Thermopolyspora flexuosa: one gene and its partner. The protein of the gene in region 1 interacts with the protein of each later gene in a pairwise test. Links are inferred from orthologs where the notes say so. Each region holds a gene or a part of one and is shown on either strand. Other genes may lie near its edges.

What was found. The genes of interacting proteins can lie anywhere in the genome.
Region 2: the proteins of glp (region 1) and mobA interact in binary tests that used the Escherichia coli proteins (3 or more experiments, as listed by UniProt). The link is inferred for Thermopolyspora flexuosa from one-to-one orthologs.

The regions. Positions count from the first base shown.
Region 1 is NZ_VFPQ01000001.1:206,582-209,573, reverse strand. The notes cover bases 8-2,832. They hold glp (molybdotransferase-like divisome protein Glp), read right to left. Parts: upstream 2,106-2,832; coding sequence 909-2,105; downstream 8-908. Other genes in these bases: galU (UTP--glucose-1-phosphate uridylyltransferase GalU), read right to left, coding at 2,157-2,832; moaC (cyclic pyranopterin monophosphate synthase MoaC), read right to left, coding at 333-833; FHX40_RS00935 (MogA/MoaB family molybdenum cofactor biosynthesis protein), read right to left, coding at 8-336. Also shown: more of FHX40_RS00935, read right to left, coding at 1-7; more of galU, read right to left, coding at 2,833-2,992. UniProt on the Escherichia coli protein: Catalyzes the insertion of molybdate into adenylated molybdopterin with the concomitant release of AMP.
Region 2 is NZ_VFPQ01000001.1:5,030,708-5,033,804, reverse strand. What follows is about bases 168-3,097. They hold mobA (molybdenum cofactor guanylyltransferase), read right to left. Parts: upstream 2,109-3,097; coding sequence 1,227-2,108; downstream 168-1,226. Other genes in these bases: FHX40_RS21555 (hypothetical protein), read right to left, coding at 2,202-2,519; FHX40_RS21565 (helix-turn-helix domain-containing protein), read left to right, coding at 168-1,122. Outside these bases: more of FHX40_RS21565, read left to right, coding at 1-167. UniProt on the Escherichia coli protein: Transfers a GMP moiety from GTP to Mo-molybdopterin (Mo-MPT) cofactor (Moco or molybdenum cofactor) to form Mo-molybdopterin guanine dinucleotide (Mo-MGD) cofactor.

The DNA.
Region 1 (2,992 bases):
GCGCGACAGGATCGAGGTGGGCACCTTATCCCGGTTGACCTGCCGGATCGCCTCGGCGATGCCGGGGATCTCCCGGTCGAGCACCCGCCGGGTCATCTCGGGGGTGAGGTCGGTGGGGGTGAGCCCGGTGCCACCGGTGGTGACGATCACGTCGTAGCCGTCGCGCACGCCGTCGCGCAGCGCGGTCTCGACCGCCTCGCCGTCGGGGATGACGAGCGGGCCGTCCACCTGCTCGCAGCCCGCGTCCTCCAGCAGCGAGACGAGCAGCGGGCCGGATTTGTCCGGATAGATGCCTTTGGATGCCCGGTTGGAGACCGTGATCGCGAGCGCCCTCACGAGGACGCCTCCGGGCCCTCGGCGGCGGCGTCCCGGGTCCACACGCCGGTCTTGCCGCCGGTCTTCTCCTCCACCCGCACGTCGCTGATGACGGCCGCCGGGTCCACGGCCTTGACCATGTCGATGAGCGCGAGCGCGGCCACGCTGACCGCGGTGAGCGCCTCCATCTCCACGCCGGTGCGGTCGGCGGTCTTCACCCGGGCGGAGATCTCCACGCCCGAGTCGACCACCGTCAGGTCGACCTTGACGCCGTGCAGCGCGATCGGGTGGCACAGCGGGATGAGGTCCGGGGTGCGCTTGGCGCCCTGGATGCCGGCGATGCGGGCCACGCCGAGCGCGTCGCCCTTGGGCACCTCGCCGGAACGCAGCAGCGCCACCGCCTCCGGCGACAGCAGCACGCGGCCGGTGGCGCGAGCCGTGCGCACGGTCACGTCCTTCGCGGACACGTCGACCATGCGGGCCGCACCGGTCTCGTCGATATGGGTCAGCCCACGCATATCGCCCTCCTGACCGGCCGCCGCCGGCAGTCGCTCAACCGTACGAATACCCCAGATCGTACGTCGGGCGCGTGCTCAGAGGGGAATGACCCGGACCGTGGCGCCCTTGGGCACCTCGGTGACGTCCTCGGGCACGACGATGAGCGCGTTCGCCGCGGCGAGCGCGCCGAGCTGGTGCGACCCCTGGCCGCGCACCGGCGACACCACGTCGCCGTCGAGCACGCCGCGCAGGAACGAGCGCTTGCCCTTGGGCGAGCGCAGCGGCGCGTCCACGGTCGCGGGCACGGTCTTCGGCGGGCCCGCGGGCAGGCCGCGCATCTTGTCCAGCGCGGGCCGGACGAACAGCACGAACGACACGAACGCCGACACCGGGTTGCCCGGCAGGCAGAAGATCGGCACCCGGTCCTCGCCGACCACGCCGAACCCCTGTGGCATGCCGGGCTGCATCGCGACCTTGTCGAACCGCACCGTGCCGAGCGGGGCGAGCGCCTCCTTGACCGGCTCGTACGCGCCCATCGACACCCCGCCGCTGGTGATCACCACGTCGGCCCGCACCAGCTGGGACTCCAGCCGGTCGAGGAACACGGCCGGGTCGTCGGTCACCGCCTCGGCGCGGTACGCCTCGGCCCCGGCCTGCCGTACCGCGCCGCAGAGGGTGTAGCTGTTCGACTCGTAGATCTTGCCGGGGGCCAGCGGCTCGCCCGGCGGCACGAGCTCCGCGCCGGTCGACATCACGACCACGCGCGGGCGCGGCAGCACCCGCGCCCGGCGCCGCCCCACCCCGGCGAGGATGCCGAGCTGGGCCGGGCCGATCGGCGTCCCGGCCGGGAGCACGACCTGGCCGGGCCGGACGTCCTCGCCGGCCCGGCGGATCGCGTTGCCCGGCTCGGGCGCGCGGCGGATCGCCACGCGCACCGTGCCGCCGTCGGTCCACTCCACCGGCACGACCGCGTCGGCGCCGCCGGGGACCGGGGCGCCGGTCATGATGCGTGCGGCCATGCCGCGGCCCACCGCGTACGTGCGTCCGTCCCCGGCCGCCACGTCGTCCATCACCGGCAACACGACCGGGCGCGTCTCGGACGCGCCGGCCACGTCCTCGGCCCGCACCGCGTAGCCGTCCATCGCGGAGTTGTCGAACGGCGGCAGCGGCAGCGGGGAGGTGACGTTCTCGGCGAGTACGGTGCCGAGCGCCTGGTCGAGATCGAGCTCGAGCGGGGTGACCGCCCGCACGGTCGCGAGGATCTCCTCCAGGTGCCGGTCGACGGGCTTCAGCGTGACGCCGTCACCGGGGCGTCGGGGATCGTGCACGTTGCCTATTGTGGCCTACCGGACCCGCTCCTCCACGAAGCGGCGCAGCCACGGCAGGAACTCGGGCGCGAGATCCTCGCGTTCCGCGGCGAACGTCACCACGGTGCGCAGGTACTCGGCCTTGTTGCCGGTGTCGTAGCGACGCCCGCGGAACAGCACGCCGTGGACGGGGCCGCCCTCGTCACGGTCCCGTCCCGCGAGCGTGAGCAGGGCGTCGGTGAGCTGGATCTCGCCGCCGCGGCCGGGCTTGGTCTCCTCCAGCACCTCGAAGACCGCCGGGTCGAGCACGTAGCGGCCGATCACCGCCCAGTTCGACGGGGCGTCCTCCGGGGCGGGCTTCTCCACCAGGTTGGTGACCCGCACCACGTCATCCTCCTCGGTGGGGGCGATCGCGGCGCAGCCGTACAGCGAGACCTGGTCCTTCGGTACCTCCATCAGCGCCACCACGCTGCCGCCGTACCGCCTGCGCACCTCGATCATGCGCTTGAGCAGCGGGTCGCGCGGGTCGATCAGGTCGTCACCGAGCAGACAGGCGAAAGGGTGGTCGCCCACGTGCTGCTTGGCGCACAGCACCGCGTGGCCGAGGCCCTTCGGCTCGCCCTGCCGTACGTAGTGCACGGTGGCGAGGTCGGCCGTCTCCAGCACCTGTGACAGCCGTACCTCGTCCCCCTTTGCGGCGAGCGCCTCCTCCAGCTCGTACGCTCGGTCGAAATGGTCCTCGATGGAACGCTTGTTCCGGCCCGTGACCAGCAGCACGTCGAGGAGTCCGGCGTCCACCGCCTCCTCGACCACATACTGAATGGCCGGCTTGTCGACGATGGGCAGCATCTCTTTCGGCGTTGCCTTGGTGG
Region 2 (3,097 bases), 4.8 Mb from region 1 along the record:
CAGGTCGGCCAACTCAGGCTGCTGTTCGAACGCCTATCCGAGGCCGCCATGTCCCCCGAAGAGTCCGCGGAGCTGTGCGAGTTGTACGGCGTCGAACGTGATCAGCTTCGGCAGGGCGTTACCGGACCAGGACACGATGTTGAGGGAGACGATCCGATGAGGCGCCGAGCCCTCCTGACCACAGCCGCGACCATACCCGTGGGGCTCGTGGTGGCCTTCGATGACGCGCTGGATGTGCCGCCGGAGCCGGAACGGCCCGAGGACCTTCCGCAGATCCGCAGGCGGCTGGCGGAGGCACGCCGGTTGTGGGACGCCAGTGCCCTTACGACGCTCATGGCGACCCTGCCGGGCACGTTGGCGGCGGCGCGGGAGGCCGCCGAGCGGATCGACGTCCCTGCGGCGTGGGCGCTCGCCGCGGCCGTGCACGACGTGGCGACAGACACCCTCAACAAGATCGGACACAAGCGGTCCGCGCGGATCACCGCGGACCGATCGGTGCTGCTGTCGGCGCGCTCGGGCAGCCCGGTTGCGATGGGTGCCTCCGCTCGGGCACTGGGGATGATGCTGCGTACCACCGGCCGATACCCGCAAGCGTTGCGGGTCGTTGATGGGGCGGCATCCCGGCTGGAGTCGGCCGGACTTCGCACACCGGCCCAGGCGGGGATGTATGTGCGGCTGCTGTGTACCTCTGCCTACACGCTGGCCGGTGCTGGGGATCGAGTGCGGGCGTTCGAGCGTCTCGCGGAGGCTGAACGCGCCGCGCGTCGCCTACCACCGCAGCAGGCTGAGGTGGCGCTGCCGTTCGTATTGCTGTATCGGGTCAACCTCAACCACGTCCTTGGTGACCCGGGCGCAGGCCTGCACGTCGGCAGGCGGCTGAAGGAGGAGATGTACCCCACCCCGGAGCGGAAGGCACGGCTGTGGACGGACATCGCGCGTGTGGCATGGCCTACGGGTGACGTGGAGCAGGCGGCTGAGGCATTGATCAAGGCGCATGCGTACGCGCCTGCCGAGGTGCGTGACCGGCCGTCCATCCGGGCGATCGCCGACGAGCTGGTGCAGCGGCACCCGAGGGTGCCGGGCGCGCGGGAGCTTGCCACGGCGATCGGGCACCCCTTGTGATCCTGGGCCTAAAGGACATGCCAACCCCGGAGGACATTGCGATCGGGTGCACCCTGCGTCGGTCGGTTGGCGTACCGCATTGGTGACACCGGTCGCGGGCGCCGTCACAGGTCCACGGGACGTCGCCGGCGGGAATGCGGAGATCCTGCGGCGTCTGCACCGCCGGTGTCCGCCACCAGGAAAACGACATGGTCCCCGGCGACCAGGGGCAACAGCGCGTCCGGGGGCACCTCCTCGCCGTTCAGCCTGACGGCGATGTCAAGGGCCGGCGACAGGCCGACGGCCGTGGCCGCCTCGGCGAGGGTCGCCGCCCGGACGCTGTGCCGTACCGGCGTGTCGTCTCGCTCGACGGTGACCGGTGGCGCGGGGCGGGCGCGGGCCGCGGCGTAGTCCTCGGGGGTGTTGACGTTCGTCACCGATTCGAGTGACGGGTCGCAGGCGGCGAGGTCGGGGTCGGTGAGGAGGCGGGGCTCGTCGAGCCAGGCCACGGTGCAGTGCTGGAAGAGCATGCCGGGGCGCAGGTCGCCCTTGGCGAGGAGGTCGGCGACGAGACCGGCGAGCGAGGTGCGGTACGCGGCGGCGAGCGGCTGGCGGTAGCCGCCGACCACGGGGAGGGCCAGGTCCGCGGGGGAGTCGGCCAGCTCGCGGAGTACGCGGCGGACGAAGGCCGGGTGGAGGAACGGCATATCGGTGGAGCAGACGAACGCGGTCTCGGCCGCGTCGGCGACCGCGGCGAGGCCGACGGCGAGGCCCTGCATGGGGCCGCGGCCCTCCACCGGGTCCTCGGTCACGGTGACGCCCGCGGGCAGATGGGGCAGGCGTTGGCCGGGGGCGGCCACCACGACGACGGGGCCGCCGACGGTACGGCGCAGCACGGCGGCCGTCCGGTACAGCAGCGTCGAGCCGTGCCAGTCCAGCCAGGCCTTCGGCGTGCCCATCCGGGTCGAACGGCCGCCCGCGAGCACCACACCCGCGGCGGTACGCATGCCCGCATGCTAGGCCATCGGCCGCGCGGCCCCGCCGTACCGGCCGGCCGTACCGGGAGGCGCGGGGCGGGTGGCTCCCGCGCCCCCGGCGGGTCACACCACCAGGCCGCCGGTGGCCCGGATGTTCTGGCCGGTGATCGTCAGCCCGATGGCGACCCCCTCGCGCCAGGTCGCCGACGCGTCGACGGTGAAGTCCGCGCGTGGCCCGGTGACGAGCCCGCTCCCGTTCGTTATGTCGATCACCACCGTCGTGGCGGTGAGCGGAAGGATCCGGTGCCGGGCCGCCGAGCCGGGCCGCGAGCGGAAGGCCGAGTAGCCGACGACGTACGGCAGCAGCCGCGGGTCCGGTGCCCGGGAGACCGACTCACACGGCGCCGCCCGCTCCTCCGCCGGGATCGCGTGAAGGCTCACGCGGCCATCCTCGCCCGGGAACGGCCGTGCCGTACACCCGCGCGGCCGCGGTGCGCGCCGGTCGGGGTTCGGCCTCTGACGCGCCGCTGTTTGTCACCTTTCGCCAAACAAGCCCCACAGGTTTCAGTGGTCTCACCTCCTGGCCGCGTCCGTCGCCGGCCCGCCCGCCGGGAGGCCCGCCGGGGCCGGTGCCGCACGGCCGGTACGGCTCGGCACGCCGTGGCCGGAATGCCCGGGAAAACCGGAAACCACCTTTACAGATGTGAGTCGGCAAGGGCGTCGGCCCGGGCGCGGGAAGCGCGGCGCGAGCCGCCGCACGAGACCGCCGCGAATCCGGCGTACGCGCGCTCGCCCCACCGCCCGGCCGTACCGGCGGTCGAAAGGCCCGGCACGGGGACCGTGCCGTCCGGACTTATCAGGTTTTGACGAGCTTGGAAATGCGTGAGCCGGACCCCCGAACCCTGCGTATCTCCGGGCAGCACAGCCGCAAGCTGACCGGCCACGTCGCAATCCGGATGGACAGACACGTCCCAGGAGGTTTCCGGCAGTGGTCGATGTCCAGGGGCGTGGACCGGTAG